DNA from 3 places in the Lysinibacillus sp. fkY74-1 genome. Region 1 is predicted to be linked to each of the others. Evidence: riboswitches for the same ligand, from Rfam matches in the RefSeq annotation. Region 1 holds a riboswitch; each other region holds the start of a gene.

Region 1 (7,283 bases):
AAGGTTAACAAGCAGAGTAGAAGTTGTAGATGATGTACTTGATGTTGTTGAATGGTATTTCGACCATCAGGATGATCAAGTCAAGATTTTAGATGAAGAAGATTTAGATCATGAGGTAATGATTGATTTATATAAAGAGGCGGTTGAAGATCAAGACACGGATGCACAATATCAGCTAGGGGAGTATTACAATGCTAAGGAAGGGAATTGTTTTCAACCTGAAAAATCATTAAAATGGTTCGAATTAGCCGCAGCCCAAGGAAATGCAGATGCTCAATATGTGCTAGGGAATTTTTATTTTGAGGGAGTCGGTGTTGAGGAGAATTACACGCAGGCCTTTTCTTTATATGAAAGGGCTGCTTTACAAGGGCATGCCGATGCTGCCAATAATTTAGCGGATATGTACTTTAATGGAGAGGGTGTGCCGCTGGATTTTACTCTGGCAAGAAAATGGTTTGATTTTGCAGCTAGTAAGAATGTGGCAGAGGCTATGTTTACGCTAGGAATTATTTATGAGCAAGGATTAGGAGTCAATAAAGATACAAATGCAGCTTTTAATATGTATAAAAAGTCTGCCGAAGCAGGATATGTGGAAGCGCAGTATCGTCTAGGGGGTATTTATCTAGAGGGGCGCCTTGATCAAGCAAAAGATATAAATCGAGGTCTATTTTGGTATGAAAGAGCTGCAGAGCAATTTCATATCGATGCCTTTTATGATTTAGGCTTTATTTGGAGTAAAGGTTTAACAGGCATCCGAAATATTGAAAAGGGCATTCATTGGTTTAAACAGGCTGCTCTACAAGGGGATGCAGATGCAAAGCTACAACTTGGTCATATATATAATAATGATGAAGGCATTGCTAGAAATCTGAAGGAGGCTCTTAAGTGGTATAGACTTGCTGCAGATGCTGGCATAGAAGAAGCGGCTAAAATAGTAGAGGAACTTAAGGGATTGTAAATTTTATATTAAAATTTCATAGCTCAATAAGATTATTTATACGAATGTATATAATGAACCTTTTGTATTGTTAGAGAGCTAGATATTAGGTATTTATGATTATTTAAAATAAAGGTATAAAATATTAATATAGTGAAATTCAATGATGATTGATCGAAAAATAGAAAAAAGGTAAAAAAAATAAGCATAATCAAACAAACAAATGAAACAAAAGGCTACCAATAATATTGTGGTAGCTTTTTTTTGATGATATTCATACAATGTAACAACAAGGACTTTATATACATATTATGTAAAATTATGGTAATGATAAAATTGACAGTATTTTTTAAAATGTTTAAGGTAAATGAGTAATTTTGAAATGAATCAAACATAAATAAATCGACTGTAGTCAATGTATAGAGAAGATCTGTTAGTTGGGTGCAAATTACCTTTTATTCATGATAGAACAATGTGTGACTGCTTTTTTGGGAGGAAGAAGTGTGACAAATGAAATAGCTGAAGCAAATGGGCTCATAGTAATATGCTAAGCTATTTATCGGTATTTTTTGTTGTATCAATCAATATGCTAAAAGGTATTTGTTGTTTCTCAGCCTAATAAAGTAAACGGGACGAAAGAGGGAAGATAAGTGATTTTTCAAAAACAGAGTAAGACGAAGGCGTTGGATTTACAGCAATATACGGTGAAAATGGATCTGTCTAATCGCCAATTAATGGTGAAGCAAATTGAAATGCTGAATGTAACGAAGCAGGACTTACAATATTTAAAAGCATTCCAGCCGTATGTTATGGACAATGTAGACCACATCGTAAACCGTTTTTACAATATGATCGGTACCGAACAACATTTGGTAAATATCATTAGTCATCATAGTTCTGTAGAAAAGCTTAAAGTAACGTTACGGCAGCATATTATTGAAATGTTTAATGGAACGATTGATGAGGTGTATTACCAAAGGCGTGTGAAAATTGCAAAGGTGCACGTCCATATTGGGCTTAGAACACAATGGTATATTTGCGCATTCCAAGATTTATCTCTCTCATTTATAGACTTGGTTGAACAGCATATTGGTCATCCGCAAGATCAGTTTAATACAATAAGAGCTATTTCTAAAATTTGTAATTTTGAGCAACAACTTGTTTTAGAGGCATATGAAAATACAGTGGAACAGCATAAAGAAAACATGGAACAAGAAAAAGAAGTAATTGAACGACAAATTGTACAATCTTCTGAATTACTTGCAGCCATTTCACAGGAAACCAATAGTTCATTTTGCAGACTAAGCGAGCAGTCTGGGGATATTGAACAATTGGCGAAGAGATCACTAGAAGTGTCTACTCTTGCTGAAAACCAAGCACTGGATGGACGTGAATGTTTAAAGAAACAATCACAAAATATGCACAATATTATTCAATCTCTTCATGATATAGAAGAAAATATTGAACAATTATCTGATATGTCGAAGGAAATGGAAACGATTATGAGTGTCGTTACCAATATTGCCAATCAGACTAATTTGTTGGCTTTAAATGCCGCTATTGAAGCAGCCCGTGCCGGAGAAGCAGGGAAGGGATTTAGTGTAGTAGCTGATGAAGTACGTAAATTATCCATTCAAACAAAGGAATCTGTCACGGCTGTTGCATTATTGCTGCAAAAAACGAGTGAACGCACAGAGAAGTTAGAGCAATCTCTCATTAATATCCAAGATGAGGTGGCATCTGGTGAGGATAATATGTTACACACGGAAGGTCAATTTACAAATATAGTAGGTGCAATGACAGAAGCAAAAGATCAAAATGATTGCATGGCGACGAAAATACAAGCAATTGCAGGTATATTAAGTGGGTTGGGTACTTCTTTTACTGAAGTAACGAACTCAGCAGAAAAATTAGCTAGCTTTGCCCAAAATTTAAAAAGCTAGACCACTAGTAACAATATTTAACACTATAGTACTCATTGTAATGTGTGTTTAGTAAGTATCATTCTTTTGAGCTAGAGTTATCTCACGGTTGAGATAGCTCTATTTTTGCTAAATTTGTAAAGGGTTTAACGTAATTTTCAATGAAAATAAGTTTATACTGTAGACAGAACTAAAAATAGGGGCGGTTTACTATGAAAACAGTTGTTGTATTAGGTGGCGGTATTACTGGGTTATGCACAATGCATTATCTACAACGTCAAGTGAAGGAAAAAAATTTAGATGTTCAGCTAGTGCTCGTAGAAAAAAATACATATTTAGGTGGTAAATTATATTCAGCCTATGAACAAGGTTTTATTATGGAAACTGGTGCTGATTCTATTGTAGCTCGCCATAAAGGTGTAATGGAGCTAGTGCAGGAGCTAGATTTTGAAGATCATCTCGTTTACAACGAAACAGGTATATCCTATATTTATACAAATAACGAGCTGCACGCCATCCCAGCGGATTCTACTTTCGGTATACCTATGAGTGTGGCATCACTTGAAGAAAGCACACTTATCTCTGATCAGGCCAAACAAGAAGCTTTAAAAGATTTAACTTTACCCAATGCAGGCTTTACAAAAGAAAGCTCGATAGGGGAATTTCTAACTTATTACCTTGGTGAAGAGCTAGTGGAAAATCAAATTGCACCAGTTCTAGCAGGTGTCTATTCTGGTGATTTACACCAGCTTTCTATTGCCTCCACTTTACCGTATTTAATTGACTATAAAAATGAATATGGAAGTATCATAAAAGGTTTTGATGCGAATCGTGAGCAATTTGTTAAAGCAGCTAATAAAAAATTTATTTCATTTCAAAATGGATTATCCTCTTTAATTGAGCGATTAGAGCAAACATTAACAGATGTAGACATCATTAAAGGTGTAGCCACAAGTCAGGTCAAAAAAATGGAGAACCACTATTTGATTTCCTTAACAAGTGGTCAAAACATTGAGGCAGATTATGTTGTTCTAGCACTACCAAATGAGGCAGTCCAAAGTATATTGCAGGACGACTCCTTAACACATTATTTTAATCAGTTTACTACAGCGTCAGCCATTACCATTTATCTGGGCTTTGATGTGCCTGATGCAAACTTACCAGCGGATGGTACAGGCTATATTGTATCTCATAATTCTGATGTCACTTGTAATGCAGCAACTTGGACGAGTCGTAAGTGGAAGCATACATCGAAAAACAATCAATTACTTGTGCGCCTATTCTATAAGAGTATAAATCCGGCGTATGAGCAGTTACGTGATATGACTGATGATGAATTGGCAGCGGTTGCTTTAGAAGATGTTCGAAAAAGCCTAGGAATCGATGAAAAACCAACCGTTGTGAATGTTACAAAGTGGATTGATCAAATGCCTAAATATGACTTAGCACATCGTGAAGCGCTGCAAGGCTTATTACTAGAGCTAAATGAAAACTACCCGAATTTATCGATAGCAGGTTGCTCTTATTTTGGAGTAGGTATTGGTGCTTGCATTCAAAATGGGAAAAAAATTGGTGAAGAGCTTGCGGAAGAACTATCCAATCTTTAAGTTTTTAAGCGGAAAAATTCTTTGTTGTGAGAAATAGTCTTGACTCATACGTCTGTAAACGATATGATTCTTTTAATTATTTAAAAAATTCATACTTAATAATTCTTATCAAGAGAAGCAGAGGGACTGGCCCATTGAAGCTTCAGCAACCAACTTTTTGTCAGGTGCTAAATCCAGAAGACCGTTGAGTCGAAGATGAGAAGGAACAATAATGATGAGTCGTTAAAGCCTTCTTTTTATATAAAAGAAGGCTTTTTATTATACAGAGATAGAGGAAGAGAGGCTAGATTTATGGGATTGCTGGAAAGGTTAAAAACACATGTATTGACGGCAGATGGTGCAATAGGCACAGTGTTGTATGGCTATGGATTGGAGTATTGCCATGAGGAAATGAATGTTCAAAGACCTGAATTAATTGAAAAGATTCATAGAGAGTACATTGCAGCTGGTGCTGATATCATTCAAACGAATACATACGGTGCCAATGCCATTAAATTAGCTCGCTATGGACTAGAATCGAGTGTCCAACGATTTAATGAAGCAGCTATTACTATTGCCAAGCGAGCAGCAGCAGATGGCGGTCAATTTGTTTTAGGAACAATAGGTGGTATTCGTGGTATTCGTAAAAGCGATGCCACATTAAATGACATTTTAAAGACCGTTGAAGAACAGGCAAGTGTGCTACTTGCAGGGAATCCAGATGGCCTTTTACTCGAAACCTATTACGATTTTGAAGAATTAACAGCAACATTAAAAATGCTACGCGCCAAAACTAATATACCGATAATTGCTCAAGTATCTATGCATGAGCCTGGTGTTTTACAAAATGGTATGTCTCTAAATATTGCACTACATGAGCTAGAGATTCTTGGTGCAGATATAGTAGGTGTCAATTGCCGTCTAGGTCCATATCATACGATTCAAGCCTTTGAGGGTGTAGAACTTCCAGAAAAGGCGTTTATGTCGGCCTATCCAAATGCTTCGTTATTAGATTTAGAGGATGGGCGTGTTGTTTATGAGTCGGAGGCTGATTATTTTGGTCGCGCTGCTGTCGAGCTGCGTGATCAAGGGGTACGCTTAATTGGGGGGTGTTGTGGTACGACACCAAAGCATATTGCAGCCGCAAAGAAGTATTTAGAGGAGCTATCACCAGTTAGTGAAAAGTATGCGAAACCTGCAAAGATTGAGATTGTTCGTGATGCAGAGCCAGCTAAGTATGAACCACTTCATGAAAAAGTAAAACGTGAGCGCTCGGTCATCGTGGAGTTGGATACGCCTAGACACTTAGAAATAGAAGGATTTCTTGAAGGGGCCAAACAACTATATGAGGCAGGTGCCGATGTAGTGATGATGGCAGACAATTCATTGGCATCCCCACGTATTAGCAATATTGCAATGGGTGCCTTATTGAAAAGTACGAATGGTGTACGCCCTCTTACTCATATTACCTGTCGAGATCGTAATTTAATTGGCCTGCAATCGCATTTAATGGGCTTAAATGCATTAGGGATTCATGATGTGTTAGCTGTTACGGGTGACCCAACGAAGGTTGGAGACTTTCCTGGTGCCACCAGTGTATATGATGTCTCCTCGATGGAGCTTATCCAATTAATTAAACAATTAAATGAGGGAGTCTCTTTCTCAGGGAAACCACTCCGAAAAAAGGCAAATTTCTCTGTGGCTGCTGCATTTAACCCAAATGTTCGTGTTTTAGATCGTGCTGTTGCACGCTTAGAAAAAAAGATTGAGCATGGGGCAGACTACTTCATTTCACAGCCTGTGTATACGAAGGAAAAAATGATAGAAATTTATGAAGCAACCAAGCATTTACAAGCACCGATTTATATTGGTATTATGCCCGTTACGAGTTATAAAAGTGCTGAATTTTTACATCATGAGGTGCCAGGTATTAAATTATCTGAAGATGCTTTAGCAAGAATGAAAGCATGTGGTGAAGATAAGGAACGCGCCACACTTGAAGGTATTGCAATTGCCAAGGAATTAGTAGAAGTGGCTGCGCAATATTTCAATGGAATTTACCTCATTACACCATTTTTACGCTACGATGTGACATTAGAGTTAATGAAATATATAGAGCAATTGGATGAACAGAAAAAAGGGGTAAGTATAAATGGCTAAGCACTTAATTGAAGAACAACTTGATAAACGAATATTAATTCTTGATGGCGCGATGGGAACAATGCTGCAAAATGAAAACTTAACAGCAGATGATTTTGGCGGGGAGGAGCTAGATGGGTGTAATGAAAATCTAGTGCTAACTAGACCTGATGTCATTGAAAAAATACATCATAAATACTTAGAGGCAGGAGCAGATATTATTTGTACGAATACATTCGGTGGAACACCACTTGTATTAAATGAATATAGTCTGGGTGCAAAAGCGGAGGAAATTAATAAACGTGCAGTCGAGATTGCTCGCCAAGCAGTAGATAATTATTCTACTTCTGATTGGCCCCGCTTTGTTGCTGGTGCAATGGGTCCAACAACTAAAACACTATCCGTAACAGGTGGTATTACATTTGATGAATTAGAAGAAAATTTTTATGTACAAGCAAAGGCATTGATTGAAGCAGGGGCAGATGTGCTTTTACTAGAGACAAGTCAGGATATGTTAAATGTGAAAGCAGGTACCCTTGGGGTAACGCGTGCTTTCGAGAAAACTGGCAAAGAGCTACCTGTTATGATTTCTGGAACGATTGAGCCTATGGGTACTACTCTTGCAGGACAAACCATTGATGCTTTTTATATTTCCATGGAGCATATTCAACCACTATCAGTGGGCTTAAACTGTGCAAC
Region 2 (7,283 bases), 260 kb from region 1:
TGGCTTTAATAATGAATACTATTTCAATCGTCGTTTTAAAGAGCATGTAGGTATTTCCCCAGGGCAATTCCGACGAAGTCAGAGCAATAATGTACGCGTATTCGCACCATTCTTAGAGGACTTCTTTGTAGCTTTAGGTATTACGCCCATTGCGCAATTCAGTCATTCCAAGTGGGGAAAACAAGACTATTTAGGTCTACAGGATGTGCCTGATATCGATGTACAGTATGGAAAAATGGAACACCTCTTTCACTATAAACCAACATTAATTATGTTAGATGCTGGTATAGAGCGTTGGGAAACCTGTCTTCATTTAAATAAGTTGGCCCCAATCTGTCACCTAAACAACCCTGGAGAGGACTGGCAATCGACTCTATTTAAAATTGCAGATTTAACAGGGAAAACCGCTATGATGCAAGATATTATTACGGAATATGAGGACAAGGTACAGAGGGCTCGAAAAATTCTAGGTAGATCCGTTTACGGACAAAGTGTGGCATTTCTTCGCATTTCAGCCATTGGCATTACACTGTATGCTGGCCCTGATTGCGGTTATACAGGGCCAATTCTATACCGTGACTTAGGCTTAACGCCTGATCCATTGGTGTGGAAAATACCGCTTAATCAGCGTAAAGCTCATCTGACTTCAAATCAGCTGCAACAACTAGACGCTGATCATTTGTTTATCACCTTCGACAAGCAACACTCCATTTATGAGAATGAAGAGCGTACTATTTTAACATCCTCTATGTGGAAAAACCTAAGGGCTGTTAAAAGAAACTGTGTCTATGAGGTGGATTTTTTAACGTGGATGAATTATGGAATCCTGTCACATAGCAAAAAAATAGATGATGTATTAAACGTTCTTGGCTAAAGAACAAAAGGGAAGCGCTCCATCGCTTCCTTTTTTAGTTTGTGTGGCATACCATTCAGCATAGTATATTAACACTTCAGTACAGGAATGGCGTTATTCAAACACCTAAAAAGATCATGATACATAAGATAAGATATCAGCTTCTGGCTAGGAGGAATTGATTTGTATTATAATCCTTATCCTTATTTTATTCACCCCTACCATTACCCGATACCATCGACAGACCATCAACTTGCAGCTAGAACCTTTTCACAACATTTAGCAATGCCGACTAGTAATAGTCCCTTTCCCCCTGTTGATACACAAAAATTAATATCTTCAGCTACGCGGATAAAGACGATTATGCAGCAGGCACAATTACTTACAGATAAAATTGATAGTTCTCAACAATTTGCACATGACTTAAAGAATGCTGCACAGCTTTCAAATAAAACAGAGGTCGAAAAATTAATTACATCCACAGGCATTACTACAAAATTTGAAACCAACTATACACCAGATAATTTTAGAATACAGCTTATGGATAGTGCCTGCTGTCGAGTAACGTTAATTTTGAATTGGTAAGTAAATTAATTTTAACCCTGTAATCCTATCAAAGTTGTAAACTATAAAAATATATGTTAAAGTATTTATACTATTATTTCTGAAAATTCTTATATCCTATTTCTTATCTAGAGAGACGGAGGGATCGGCCCGATGAAGTCTCAGCAACCAGCTCAAGCAGTATGGTGCTAATTCCTATTGGCAAAATTTAAGCCTGAAAGATGAGAAGACGCACTACCTATGTTTGATTCCGGGAGTCCTCTTCGATTGAGGACTCTTTTTTATTGACTACTACTTTTAGAAAGCAGGGAATTTAATGTCTAACGAACTTTTACAAGCATTGCACTTACTAAAATCAAAACAGTGGGTCGATTTGACACATACCTTCGGCCCAGACTCACCTCATTTTTTCATGTTTGAAGATGCTAAATTTGAAACATTATTCTCGCATGATGATGGATTTTTTGCACAGCAGTTTTCTTTTCCTGGACAATATGGAACACATATTGACCCACCCATTCACTTTGTAAGAGATACTCGATTTCTAGATGAATTAGCACTAAAGGAGCTTGTTCTTCCGCTTATCGTCATTGATAAATCACAGGAGGCTGCTAGTAATCATGACTTTACACTCAGTGTACAAGATATTCTAGAATTCGAGACACACTATGGACAGATTGAAGAAGGTACATTTGTGGCACTGCGAACAGATTGGAGTAAGCGTTGGCCAGATAAAGAGGCATTTAGTAATAAAGATGTCAATGGAGATAATCATCTTCCAGGTTGGGGCTTGGAGGCCTTACAATTTCTATTCAAGGAACGTAAAGTAAGTGCAATAGGTCATGAAACTTTTGATACTGATTCTGCCACTGATTTTCGTCAAAGTGGCCAATTGGTTGGTGAATATTTTGTCCTCAATCAAGACACTTATCAAATTGAGCTCATGACTAATTTAGACAAGCTACCTCCTAAAGGTGCTATTATTTTTAATATAGTACCCAAGCCTGAAAAAGCATCTGGATTCCCTGTACGTTCATTTGCCATATTGCCATAACAAAAAGTCGGTAGGAATCCTACTGACTTTTACTTTTGTACGTTTCTTTTTTTAAATAAATAATAAATAATTAACATGACTAGGACAAACAGCAAGATGACGTACATACTGTAATGAGATAAATAGTAACCGACGAATCGCCATTTCTCTCCTAGCACTTTTCCTAAGGTTATAAATGTAAAAGTCCATATAAATGCCCCTGTATAAGCAAAGAAAGCGAATTTCCTATATGGATAATTATTGATAGCGGCGATATAGGCTGTTAGATGGCGTACACCAGGAATAAAATAGCCAGCAATTAATAAAAAAGGCCCCACTTTCATAAACATTTTTTTAGTAAATTCAATTTTTTGCTCAGTTATATGAATCTTTGGCCCATATTTCTGCAAGAGCGGTAAGCCAAATCGACGGCCGATATAGTAGCTTAAAGTAATCCCCCCCATTGCGCCAATCAGAGCACTTACTAAAGCTGGGATATGTCCAAGGCTTTCTCGATAAACACTATAGCCTACATAAGTTAAAAATACTTCATCGGGAAGTGGCAACCCAACAATGCCTCCAATTAGGATCACGATGATGCCAAAATACCCGTAATGTTCAATTAGAGATTGCACATGCTGCGCCATTTTTCATCCCACCTAATACATTGTTCTATATACTCATAACTGTATACCAAAAGAGTCTCTCAAGCCTCCACTTTACTTCCTTTCCATATCGTTAAATAATGTGCAGCTTTCGTAAAGCAAAATCTATGCCGCCTTCAATGGATTTCTTTGTAACAAAATCTGCAACATTTTTTAGAGCTTGGCTCCCATTCCCCATAGCTACCCCAAGGCCAACCAGCTCTAGCATATCTATATCATTCTCTCCATCTCCAAAAGCTATGGCATCCTTAGCATTAATCTCAAAATAATCCAGTACAGCCTTTACGGCTATCGACTTGGACACATCTTGCTGTAAAACATTCACAATATAAGGATGCCATCGTTGCCGTAATATATTCGAAAATTGACGAGCTAATCTTTTTTCAGCCTGTTCATCAGCATAAAGGCACATAAGAAAAACCTCTTCATCCATAATGCTTTCTTTTCTAACTGGAAAATCACATAAAGACAATGTCTCTTGCATCGCGCTTAAGGCTAATGGATTTTGTATATCATTCATCGTAAGTTGTTCTGTAAAAAATGTTAAGGAATGCTGATGTTGCTGTGCAAAAGCTTGAACATTTTGAACAATGCCCTTCTCAATCGGAATTTTATGTATCACAACATCCTTGTGTTTCACATATGCCCCATTCGCCGTAATAAAGGTTTCAATCCCTAAATTTTTCAGCTCTTCACACATGGACAACGGTCTTCCTGTCGCAGCCACAAGATAGATTCCCTTTTCCTGTAATAGTCGAATAGCCTGCCTCGTACTTTCCTCCACAGCACCATTCTCATAATTGATTAGTGTACCATCCACATCAAAAAATACTATTTTATACGTCATCTGCTCCACCCTCTCATAGTAAACTTTTGAACTATACAATTCGAACCGTCCATTAAATAAATTGTACATAATTCGACAAACTTTTCGGTAACTATATAACTTACTTTAACTACACCGATAAATACTATTACAAGCACATTTCTAATGATATTTAACTAAAAAAACGAGTATTATTTTTAATTTTATAATTCCAAAGGAGTATACCAAAGAACACAGAATTGTTAAAATGGAAGATAATGAATTAAATACATTGAACGATTATTGATTATGTATAAATAGAACAAAAGAAATAATATTATTGAGCATGCAAAGGAGTTGATTCTTATGGCATTTAACATCTACTACTATGAAAGTAGCGTAGATTGTAAATTTTGCAAAAAGCATTTTACAACGTATAAAGTACGCCCAAATCGATATAAAATTATCGAGGAACAAACAGATTTCATGCCCGTCTATGATGGTCTTAACCCTTTGCTGTATGAAGTTGCCGTGTGCCCACATTGTGGCTTTGCCTTCCATAAATCCATGACACGTACATACGGACCTTTCATGCAGCTTATAGATGAACTATACATTAAAGAGCTACAGAAACCTATGAGTATCTGTCAAGAGCGTACAATCGATGATGCCATTATAAGCTTTAAGCTTGCTTACTTAGTATCTCGCGCATCAATGGAAGAATCGCTTTTGATGGCTAATTTCGCCTTAAAAATTGCCTGGTTATATCGTATAAAAAACGATGAAGAATCAGAAAAACGCTACCTTTTTGCCGCTAGAGATTTTTACAGTAAATCATTTGCTTCTAATCAGGAAGGTGGAGAGCGAATTCAATTTTTACATGCCGAGCTAAGCCTCCGACTTGGTGATATGACAGAAGCTAAAAAAGGATTTTCAAGGTTAATTGCTGATAGGAACGTCTCGCCAAAATATCGAAAGCTAGCACGTAATCGTTGGGAAAATTATAAATATGATGAACAACCTATAACAGTTAATGAAAGCATTCATTGATGTATCGAGGAGATGACTAGTTATGTTGCTATTTCAAAAAAAGATAGATGTGAGAGAAGAGGATATCTTTTCAGAGCTACATCACTTTTTATTAAGAAAAAATAATCGTTATTTAACAAACGAAGAGGTCGTGACTTTGACAGGTGTATCATCTGAGCTACTGTACAAATGGGTCAAAGCCGGAAAATTAAAAAATTCCATTTTCCCAAATTTAGGAGCACCTTGTGAAAGATGTGGACAAATTACTCAAGCGAAAATTTGCGTGAGCTGCTCCTCCTCTATTATTGGCACCCTAAATCAAGAGGAAAAGGATCGGGCATGGTTTAACCAAATTCAACGTAACCATGTTAGAGCTAGTACGTATCATTATAAATAGCTATTGAGCATCCCCATTTGTATTTCTTGCCTTACAAATGGAGATGCTTTCTTTTTTATAATCAGTCCAAATTTAAACAAAATTTAAACAAACTTCTCCTATGCTTTAAACTTAGCCCCTTATACTTAGGAGATTAACATAAAGAAAAGGGCTGATTCTTAATGAAAAGTTATAGAAAATGGAAAGCTTTATTAAACACAGCACTGACAGGCTTAATCGTATTTAGTGGTATAGCAAGTGCTTCAGCGGCTACCCCTGCGTTAAAGGAGCAGGAAAAATACGGAGTGGTTCAACAGGCTAGAACTACTACTGAAACATTAGAGGATTGGAAAAAATGGATGAATGATCATGCTTACAGCTTGACTTCCATTGAGCCAGAGCCAGCTAGTTCGCAAAAAATCCCTTCTAATAAATTCGAGGATTTAGAGATGCTCAAGCCGATATTACACGATAAACGCATTGTTTTTTTAGGAGAAAGCTCTCATGGAGTGGCACAGTTTAATCTCGTTAAAACACGTTTAATACAATTTTTACATCAAGAAATGGGTTACAATGTTTTAGCCTTTGAAAGTGGTCTTGGCGATGTCATGAATGCCCAAGGAAAAATTGACAAACAAGCTGCTCAACAAACAATGAAGGATGCTATTTTTGGAGTATGGTGGACAAAAGAAACTTTACCTCTTTTTGAATATGCAAAAACAACTCAAGCTACAGAGAAGCCTCTTGTTCTAGCAGGCTTTGATATTCAACAGCAAGGGGCATTTACAAATGGGGATTGGTTGCAAACCCCACAATTGGCTAAGCAGTTTAGGGATGCGGAGAAGCAACTCGCGGAGTGGAGCTCTAGCAAAGATCTAAAAGGCTACCAGAAAGAAAAAACAGCTATTATCAACGTATATAAACAAGTAAAATCTCAAGTTCAACAGAAAGAAAAAGAGCTTCAAAAGGTTTATCCGAATGAACTTCAAATAGTAAAATTGATGGAGCGCACTTTAGCAGACCGTATCCGTTTGGCAGACGAATATGTAGAGCTAACAATTCAGTCCAACATCGAGATGGAGCAAAATAAATATGATTCATTTTTAAAAACAATGGAGTGGCGTGATCAGGCAATGATGGAGAACTTACTTTGGCTAGCTGAGGAAGTTTGTCCAACCGAAAAGTTTATCGTTTGGGCGCATAATGACCATATTCGCAAGGCACAATCAGACGTAATGGGCTCCCCATATCCAGTTAAATTAATGGGTGAACGTTTACCGGATATCTACAAAAAATACAGCTATGTAATAGGTCTATATATGACAAGCGGAGAGACTGCCAATAATATGGGCGAGACGATGGCCGTTTTACCACCTATAAAAGGATCCATAGAAGATATTGTATCGTCAGTCAACGAACCTTACACATTCATTGATTTACGTAATCGTCAAAATGAACGTGGTAACTCATGGATGTTTGAACCTCGCTTATCCTATAGCTGGGGAGTTATCCAAGAAAGTCTTGTTCCACGAGATCAATACGATGGTATTCTTTTAATTGATAAGGTGAATAAACCCACATATGTAAAATAACCTTTATAATATAGCAAACTAGTATCCTAGTTTGCTATTACTTTCTAAGTATCCATTGATATCGTTTCCCACTCTTCATTTTGATGACCGATCAACCAGAATAAGGCTCTACGTCTTTCCATAACAATACTTTCATTCATTCCAACAGGAGCCGGTCGTTCTTGTATACGACTATTTACGCACGCCCAGTGTAATCTGAATATCTTGTCGGCTTCATCCATTATTTCTTTCTGACTACGCATCATAATTTGAAGATAAAATTGCTCAAACGTTTCGCAGTTAGAAATAACTTGAATAGCGTACTCACAATCACATACTTCATCAGGGAAATCAAGCTCTTTAACAAATCCCAGTACCCAAATCAGT
Region 3 (7,283 bases), 980 kb from region 1:
ATTGCTCCTGGACCCGCCAAGTTAATGACTGAGCCACTGCCCATAAATAAGCCAGCCCCAATTACACCCGCTATCGCGATCATCGTCATATGCCGTTTCTTTAATCCTCTTTGTAAATGCGTTTGTTGCTCCATATCTGACACCTCTTTTATTAGATTGGATTATCGCTTACAAAAATCTTACATGTTTCATATCGTTGAAGTAATAGACAAACTGTAAATTTCTATACAATTGTTTTAAACATAATGTAAAATAGACTAAATATTCTTAAAATATTACTTTATTTAGTTTTCTAGCTATTTAATAACAGTAAACAGCAATAATAGATAAAAAAGTCATAAAAGATGTTTCCAAAGGAGGAGCTATATTGAGCCAATTCCAACTTAAAGTACTTCATGTTTTAGACAATAAATACTTTCAGAATGCAGAGGTAGTTGCAGGTCATGAGGGGTTATTAAGAATCGTAAAGTGGGCACATGTTCTTGAAATAGTCCATGTAGATAATTTTTTAGTTGGAGAAGAGTTGGTGTTAACGACGGGGATCAGTCTTCAACATGGCATTGAAGATTTTATGACGTTTATTGAATCCTTAATTGAAAAAAATTGTGCTGCCCTTTGTATTGAGTATGGCTCTTCTATTCAAGCAGTTCCAGAAGCAATACTTGCTATTGCAAATCGTCATCAGTTCCCGATTATTGTTTTTCATGAAGCGGTTCCTTTTGTTCGCATTACACAGGATTTACATAGTCAAATTATAAATCAGCAGTATTTAATGGTTTCGACACTAGAATCCTACTCACAAACTTTAAATAAAAATACGGTGTTAGGACAAAATACGGAAGACATCTTACAAAATATGTATATCGAATTAAAAACACAAATTATGTTTTCTATTAAGGGACGGGAACCCGTCTTATATCCTAATATGACTAAAAGTAAACGTCAGCAATTATTAGCATTGAATAAATATGCTCAGCAATTTAAACATGAGCCCATCTATATTTTTGATCAGCATTATGCAGATTTAACCTTATTCCGTGAAGATGGTCTATTTTCAGAGTTTGAATTATTAATTTTAGACCGTACAGCAACAGCATTAGCACAATTATTAATGCGAGAGTTCTATATTGAGGAGAAAAAGAATATTGAGGACGCCTCAATTTTAGCTGATTGGATCGACCAAAAGCTATCCAAGGAAGAAATCTATAAATTTATCGTTTCCCACTATACCAACTTTTCACAATCTAGTGGCGTTGTCTTTATTTTGGCCACTCCTAGTACAGTCATGAAAGCGCAGGAGGATATTGTCTATAGTAAACTTTATTACCGTAATCTCTTTGAACAGCATGGCTTTATCCCGTTTTTATTCGAAAGAAAAAGCTATGTCATTTTTATTTTACTTCATGCCAAAGATTGTCGAGCGATTCGTGAAATACTAAATAGCATCTTCACCTCGCTTCCTAAAACTGAATTTTATAAAAAACAGCAAACTCAAGAGTTTCAAATAGCAGTTGGTAAAGTTGTTGCAGATGTACAAGATATCTTCAAAAGCTATCAAACTGCTTTAGAAACATTATATATTTGCCGCAAGGTGCAAGCTTCATCATTCTTTTACGACGATTTGCATTTGTATCATTTAATCTATAAATTACAAATGCAGGTGAATTTAAAGGAAGTTATAAATGACTATTTACAGCCAGTTATTGAGTATGATGAAAAATATAACAGCAAGCTCCTTGAAACATTACAAGTCTATTTACAATCAAACGGCTCCAAGCAGCAAACGGCTAACCAATTGTTTATTGTTCGTCAAACACTGTATCACCGCTTAAAAAAGCTTGAAAGTTTACTCGGAGAAAATTTCATGAAGGGTCATAATCGCATCACTCTAGAATTTATGCTCCTTGCAAACTCCTTAATTGATGACAAGAGTTAAAAAATAGGCACGTTCAAGAGGCCTCTCCCCTTCAACGTGCCATCTCATTATCCTTTCACCACAACATCTTGATAAAGTCCTGGTCGACGATCATCGTATACAGGAATTCTTCCACGTACTTCATCAACTATGGAGAAATCCACATCAATTACTGCAACTTCCTCGTCTTCAGCACCAACCCAAAGCACTTCACCCCATGGCTGAATAATCATCGATTGCCCATTAAAGTTTTCTACTTTTCTCGAAATACGGTTAACTGCTATAACAAAGCATTGGTTTTCAATCGCTCGCGCTTGCAGCAATGTTTTCCAATGATCAATTCTAGGTGTCGGCCATTGAGCTGGTACAAACAGCACCTTCGCTCCTTGGAGGGCATGTGCACGTAACCACTCAGGGAAACGAATATCATAGCAAATGACACCAGCCGCTTCAATTGGTCCTAGCGCAAATCGATTCATATCATCTCCAGCCTCTAAATAAAGATGCTCGTCCATTAAACGAAAAAGATGTGCCTTGCTATATTCCCCAACAAGTACTCCATTGTTATCAAATGTATACATCGTATTGTAAAACTTGTCGTCCTTTTTTATGGAAACGGAGCCACCGACAATATGTACACTAAGCTCCTTCGCTAAGTTAGCTAAAAATACTTTTGAACGCTCACCATTGACATCCGCCAATTCTGGTAGTTTCTCCAATGCGTAGCCTGTATTCCACATTTCCGGTAGCACAATAATTTCTGCCCCTAGTTTTGCTGCTTCACGAATCTTGTCCTCCGCCCGTATAAAATTTTCTTCTACTTTGCCGAAGCCAATGTTTAACTGAATACAACCGATTTTCATAATAATTCCTCCTATAGACAATTAACAAAAAAAGTAATACTATTTGCTTCATATTCTTTAATAATAATTATTATATTCTGAAAAAGGTGATCATGCATGGAATTCTCGAAAAAACTACAGCAATTACCCACTCAATTTTTTGCGGCGCTTGTCCAAAAAGTAAACAATGCCTTGGAAGAAGGACGCGATGTGATTAATCTTGGTCAAGGAAATCCCGACCAGCCTACGCCTACTCATATTATTCAAGCATTACAGGGAGCAGCTGAAAATCCTCAAAACCACAAATATTCGCCATTTCGTGGTATCGCCGAACTACGTCAAGCGGCTGCCGACTTTTATAAACGGGAATATGATGTGGAGATTAATCCCGATACTGAAGTAGCGATTCTTGGTGGCACAAAAATTGGTCTTGTTGAGCTACCTTTGGCTGTGTTAAATCCAGGGGATACAATGCTATTACCAGACCCTGGCTATCCAGACTACTTATCAGGTGTTGTATTAGGTGATGTAAATTTTGAAGTGTTGCCACTTTTTGCTGAGAATCATTTCTTACCTGATTATGATGCCCTACCTAAAGAAGTTAAGGAAAAGGCCAAGTTACTGTACTTAAATTACCCAAATAATCCTACGGGTGGTACAGCAACACTTGAATTTTTTGAAGAAACTGTTCGCTTTGCTAAGGAGCATAATATCATCGTATCACATGATTTCGCATATGGTGCAATTGTATTTGATGGCAATAAGCCTATTAGCTTTTTACAGGCCAATGGCGCAAAAGAAGTTGGAATCGAAATGTACACATTATCAAAAACTTATAATATGGCAGGTTGGCGTATAGGCTTTGCTGTTGGTAATGCTGATTTAATTGCTGCGATTAATCTTATTCAGGATCATTTGTTTTGTAGTCAATTTCCAGCTATTCAACAAGCAGCAGCTATTGCCCTTACATCTTCACAGGAATGTGCAGATGAGCTAAGAGCTACCTATGAGCGTCGTCGAAATGTTCTAATCGAAGAAGCGCATAGAATTGGCTGGCAAGTAACAGCACCAAAAGGCTCCTTCTTTGCCTGGCTCCCTGTCCCATTAGGTTTTACAAGCGAACAATTCGCCGATATATTGCTCGACAAAGCTGATATTGCAGTAGCCGCAGGTAATGGCTTTGGTCAATATGGGGAAGGCTATGTGCGTATTGGCTTGCTTGTAAGCGAGGAACGTTTACGAGAGGCCATCCAAAGAATTGAGCAATTGAAATTATTTTAACATGTAACCATATAGAGTCCTGTAGCTTTCACTAGCTACAGGACTTACTATTTTTCAATTTCCCTTGGAAAATCTAACCCATGTTCTAATGGATAAAATTGTACGTGACCTGTTTCATCATCCATCTGACGGATATGCTGAATGCCTTGCACTTCTGCCAGTACTACATCTGCTGTTATGACGATATTTCCGCCCTTTATAAAATGACCGCCTGAAACCACTCCCCATTGATCACTCATGGAACCATGGAAATGCGTTTCATATCCTGCATCACGCTTACAAACCACTCCTGAACCTTGGATAAACTCGAGTGGCCCCTCTTTCTCTACCACATCACTAAATCGAACTTTAATGTGGGAGGTTTCATCGGGTACTAAATAAACAAAGCTACTTTTTTGAAAACTACCAATACAACTAATAATGGTTGCTGAATCAATATTATTCTCTTCACAAAGTGCCTCTATTCCTTCAATGATGTCTGTCCCCATGAGAAGACGTGCACTAATCACCTTACCAAATGAACCTATGCCATAATTAACTCTTACTGGCATTCTTCCCCCTCCTTCGCGACAAAATATTATAACAATATAAAAAATTTCAAAAATATTTATTGACTTACTATACCCTATAAATTATATTAGTTCTATCGGAAATACAAAAATATAATATGAATCTCTTATCAAGAGTAGCTGAGGGACTGGCCCTATGAAGCTCGGCAACCTCCTTTTATGAAGGAAGGTGCTAAATCCTGCAAACGAAATTCGTTTGATAGATAAGAGAGGACTTTTTTTCATGAGCCTCTCTTAATTTATAAGAGAGTTTTTTTATTTTCAAAAAACCGATAAAACAATTTTTGGAGGTAGTTTTCATGAAGAAGAAAAATAAATTTTTAGTAGGTTTAGCAAGTCTTACATTAGTAGCAGCACTAGCGGGCTGTGGCTCTAAAGAAGATAGTACAGGAAAAAGCGACGCTATCGATGAAAATAAAATTGTCGTGGGTGTCACTTCAGGACCTCATGAGCAAATTGCAGAGGTAGCTGCTAAAGTCGCAAAGGAAAAGGGGCTAGAAGTAGACCTAAAATCTTTTTCTGATTATGTTTTACCCAATACATCCTTAGCTGAAGGAGATCTTGATGCAAACAGCTATCAGCATAAACCTTTCCTCGATACTTTTAATAAAGATCACGATACAGATTTAGTACCAGTTGGCAAAACAATTTTAAATCCTATGGGGATTTACTCTGAAAAATATAAATCATTGGATGACGTTCCTGAAGGCGCAACATTTGGCTTACCGAATGACCCAACAAATGGAGCGCGAGCTCTCTTTGTTTTACAAGAGGCAGGCTATATTAAATTAAAAGATGGAGCGGACTTAACAGCATCTGTTCGTGACGTGGAAGAAAACAAAAAGAATTTAAAATTCATAGAATTAGAAGCCGCACAAATTCCTAAGCAGCTTAGTGAAGTAGATGTAGCTGCTATTAATACGAACTTTGCGCTGGAAGCTGGCATTAATCCACAAGAGGACTCTATTCTTTTAGAATCTACTGACTCTCCATATGTGAACTACATTGTCGTTCGTGCTGAAAATGAAAATGACCCAACAATTAAAAAATTCGTTGAGGCTTACCAGTCTGATGAAGTGCGCCAATTCATTGAAGAGGAATTCAAAGGTTCTGTAATCCCTAGCTGGTAATACATGCCAAAAGCTGATATAAGGCTGAGAATCTGCCAATTGTCCACTATGGAAATCGCGCAGATTCTTGCTTTTTAGAAGCTAAGAAAGGAGCAAGTAATCTGATGATTCAATTACAAAATATATCAAAAGAATATAAGACGAAAAAAGGCAGTATTAAGGCAGTGGACGGAATTAATCTTCATGTAAAAAAAGGACAAATTCATGGTGTAATTGGGTATAGTGGTGCCGGTAAAAGTACGCTTATTCGTTGTGTTAATTTACTAGAGCGTCCCTCAGCAGGCAAAGTTTTGATTGATAATGTGGATATTACTACCCTTTCACTTCATGACTTACGTCAAACACGGCAAAAGATTGGCATGATTTTTCAACATTTTAATCTCTTAAAGACAGCAACAGTTTATAACAATATTGCGGTTCCCTTAAAGCTACTTGGTTATAACGAAACAGAAGTCCAAAATCGTGTGGCTAAATATGCCGAAATTGTAGGTTTAACAGAAAAGCTAGATAGCTACCCCAATCAGCTTTCAGGTGGACAAAAGCAACGTGTCGCAATTGCACGCGCTCTAGCACAAGAGCCAGAGATTTTACTTAGTGATGAAGCAACAAGTGCCCTTGATCCTGAAACGACAGAGGCCATTCTTGAACTATTGTTAAAAATTAATCGTGAATTAGGAATTACAATCCTACTGATTACACATGAAATGAATGTTATTCAGAAAATATGTGATGAGGTATCTGTTCTAGAGGCCGGGAAAGTAGTTGAATTTGGTACGGCTATTGAGCTCTTTGCAAAGCCCCAACACCCTACTACAAGAAAGTTTTTAAGTACCATTTCACAGCGTAACTTAACTCCTTCTCTTATTGAGCAGCTAAATGTTTCAGGTAGCGTCATTCGTTTAACATTTCTTGGGGAAAGTACTGGGAAGCCATTATTAGCTGAAGTCAGCAAAGTATATGATGTACAACCAAACATCCTAACAGCCAATATTATTGAATTAAAAAACGGCATTGTCGGTAATATTGTGGTGCATTTAAACGGAGAGCCAAGCATTGTTCAAAAAGCGCTAACCTATTTTGCAGAGAATGGCGTTACTGTTGAAGAGTTAGGAGGAGAATTCCATGAATAATTTCTTTCATGATTGGTCTGAGGTTATTGGCAAAGCAATTATCGAAACATTTCAAATGGTCGGAATTTCATTATTCTTTTCCATTCTAATCGGTATACCTTTAGGTCTTTTAATTGTTTTAACACGACCTGGTCAATCCTTTGAAAATAAATTTTTCTATCAATTATTTAATTTAATCATCAATATTATCCGTTCAGTGCCATTCATCATCTTACTATTCTTCATTTTACCTTTTACAAAGGTTATCGTCGGTACAACGATTGGTGTTAAAGGCGTTATTGTTCCGCTTGTAGTTTATACAGCTCCTTATATTGCAAGACTGATGGAGTCAGCGCTTTTAGAGGTTGATTCTGGCGTTATCGAAGCCTACACAGCCATGGGTATTAAACGTCGCCATATCATTTGGCATGTATTAT

What was found. A riboswitch is a leader RNA that binds a small molecule or an ion and turns the genes downstream of it on or off. The one in region 1 is predicted to bind S-adenosylmethionine.
Region 2: it holds a riboswitch for S-adenosylmethionine, as region 1 does, so the genes downstream of both, ACE1MS_RS21305 (cyclase family protein) here and ACE1MS_RS19990 (bifunctional homocysteine S-methyltransferase/methylenetetrahydrofolate reductase) in region 1, are expected to answer to the same signal.
Region 3: it holds a riboswitch for S-adenosylmethionine, as region 1 does, so the genes downstream of both, ACE1MS_RS02085 (MetQ/NlpA family ABC transporter substrate-binding protein) here and ACE1MS_RS19990 (bifunctional homocysteine S-methyltransferase/methylenetetrahydrofolate reductase) in region 1, are expected to answer to the same signal.

Annotation. Positions count from the first base shown of each region.
Region 1 covers NZ_CP170173.1:4,038,527-4,045,809, reverse strand. The annotation lists gene ACE1MS_RS20005 (SEL1-like repeat protein) at 1-958, shown strand, start outside; gene ACE1MS_RS20000 (globin-coupled sensor protein) at 1,588-2,880, shown strand; gene ACE1MS_RS19995 (protoporphyrinogen oxidase) at 3,072-4,466, shown strand; SAM riboswitch class I at 4,569-4,668, shown strand; gene ACE1MS_RS19990 (bifunctional homocysteine S-methyltransferase/methylenetetrahydrofolate reductase) at 4,758-6,605, shown strand; gene metH (methionine synthase) at 6,598-7,283, shown strand, end outside.
Region 2 covers NZ_CP170173.1:4,303,494-4,310,776, forward strand. The annotation lists gene ACE1MS_RS21295 (AraC family transcriptional regulator) at 1-874, shown strand, start outside; gene ACE1MS_RS21300 (hypothetical protein) at 1,037-1,438, shown strand; SAM riboswitch class I at 1,539-1,645, shown strand; gene ACE1MS_RS21305 (cyclase family protein) at 1,734-2,471, shown strand; gene ACE1MS_RS21310 (DedA family protein) at 2,501-3,097, opposite strand; gene ACE1MS_RS21315 (Cof-type HAD-IIB family hydrolase) at 3,189-3,962, opposite strand; gene ACE1MS_RS21320 (DUF2225 domain-containing protein) at 4,287-4,970, shown strand; gene ACE1MS_RS21325 (hypothetical protein) at 4,993-5,346, shown strand; gene ACE1MS_RS21330 (erythromycin esterase family protein) at 5,508-6,917, shown strand; gene ACE1MS_RS21335 (DUF4272 domain-containing protein) at 6,962-7,283, opposite strand, start outside.
Region 3 covers NZ_CP170173.1:434,166-441,448, reverse strand. The annotation lists gene ACE1MS_RS02110 (amino acid permease) at 1-134, opposite strand, end outside; gene ACE1MS_RS02105 (PucR family transcriptional regulator) at 368-1,936, shown strand; gene ACE1MS_RS02100 (carbon-nitrogen family hydrolase) at 1,984-2,778, opposite strand; gene ACE1MS_RS02095 (aminotransferase class I/II-fold pyridoxal phosphate-dependent enzyme) at 2,875-4,038, shown strand; gene ACE1MS_RS02090 (PPC domain-containing DNA-binding protein) at 4,086-4,589, opposite strand; SAM riboswitch class I at 4,712-4,817, shown strand; gene ACE1MS_RS02085 (MetQ/NlpA family ABC transporter substrate-binding protein) at 4,907-5,737, shown strand; gene ACE1MS_RS02080 (methionine ABC transporter ATP-binding protein) at 5,842-6,867, shown strand; gene ACE1MS_RS02075 (methionine ABC transporter permease) at 6,860-7,283, shown strand, end outside.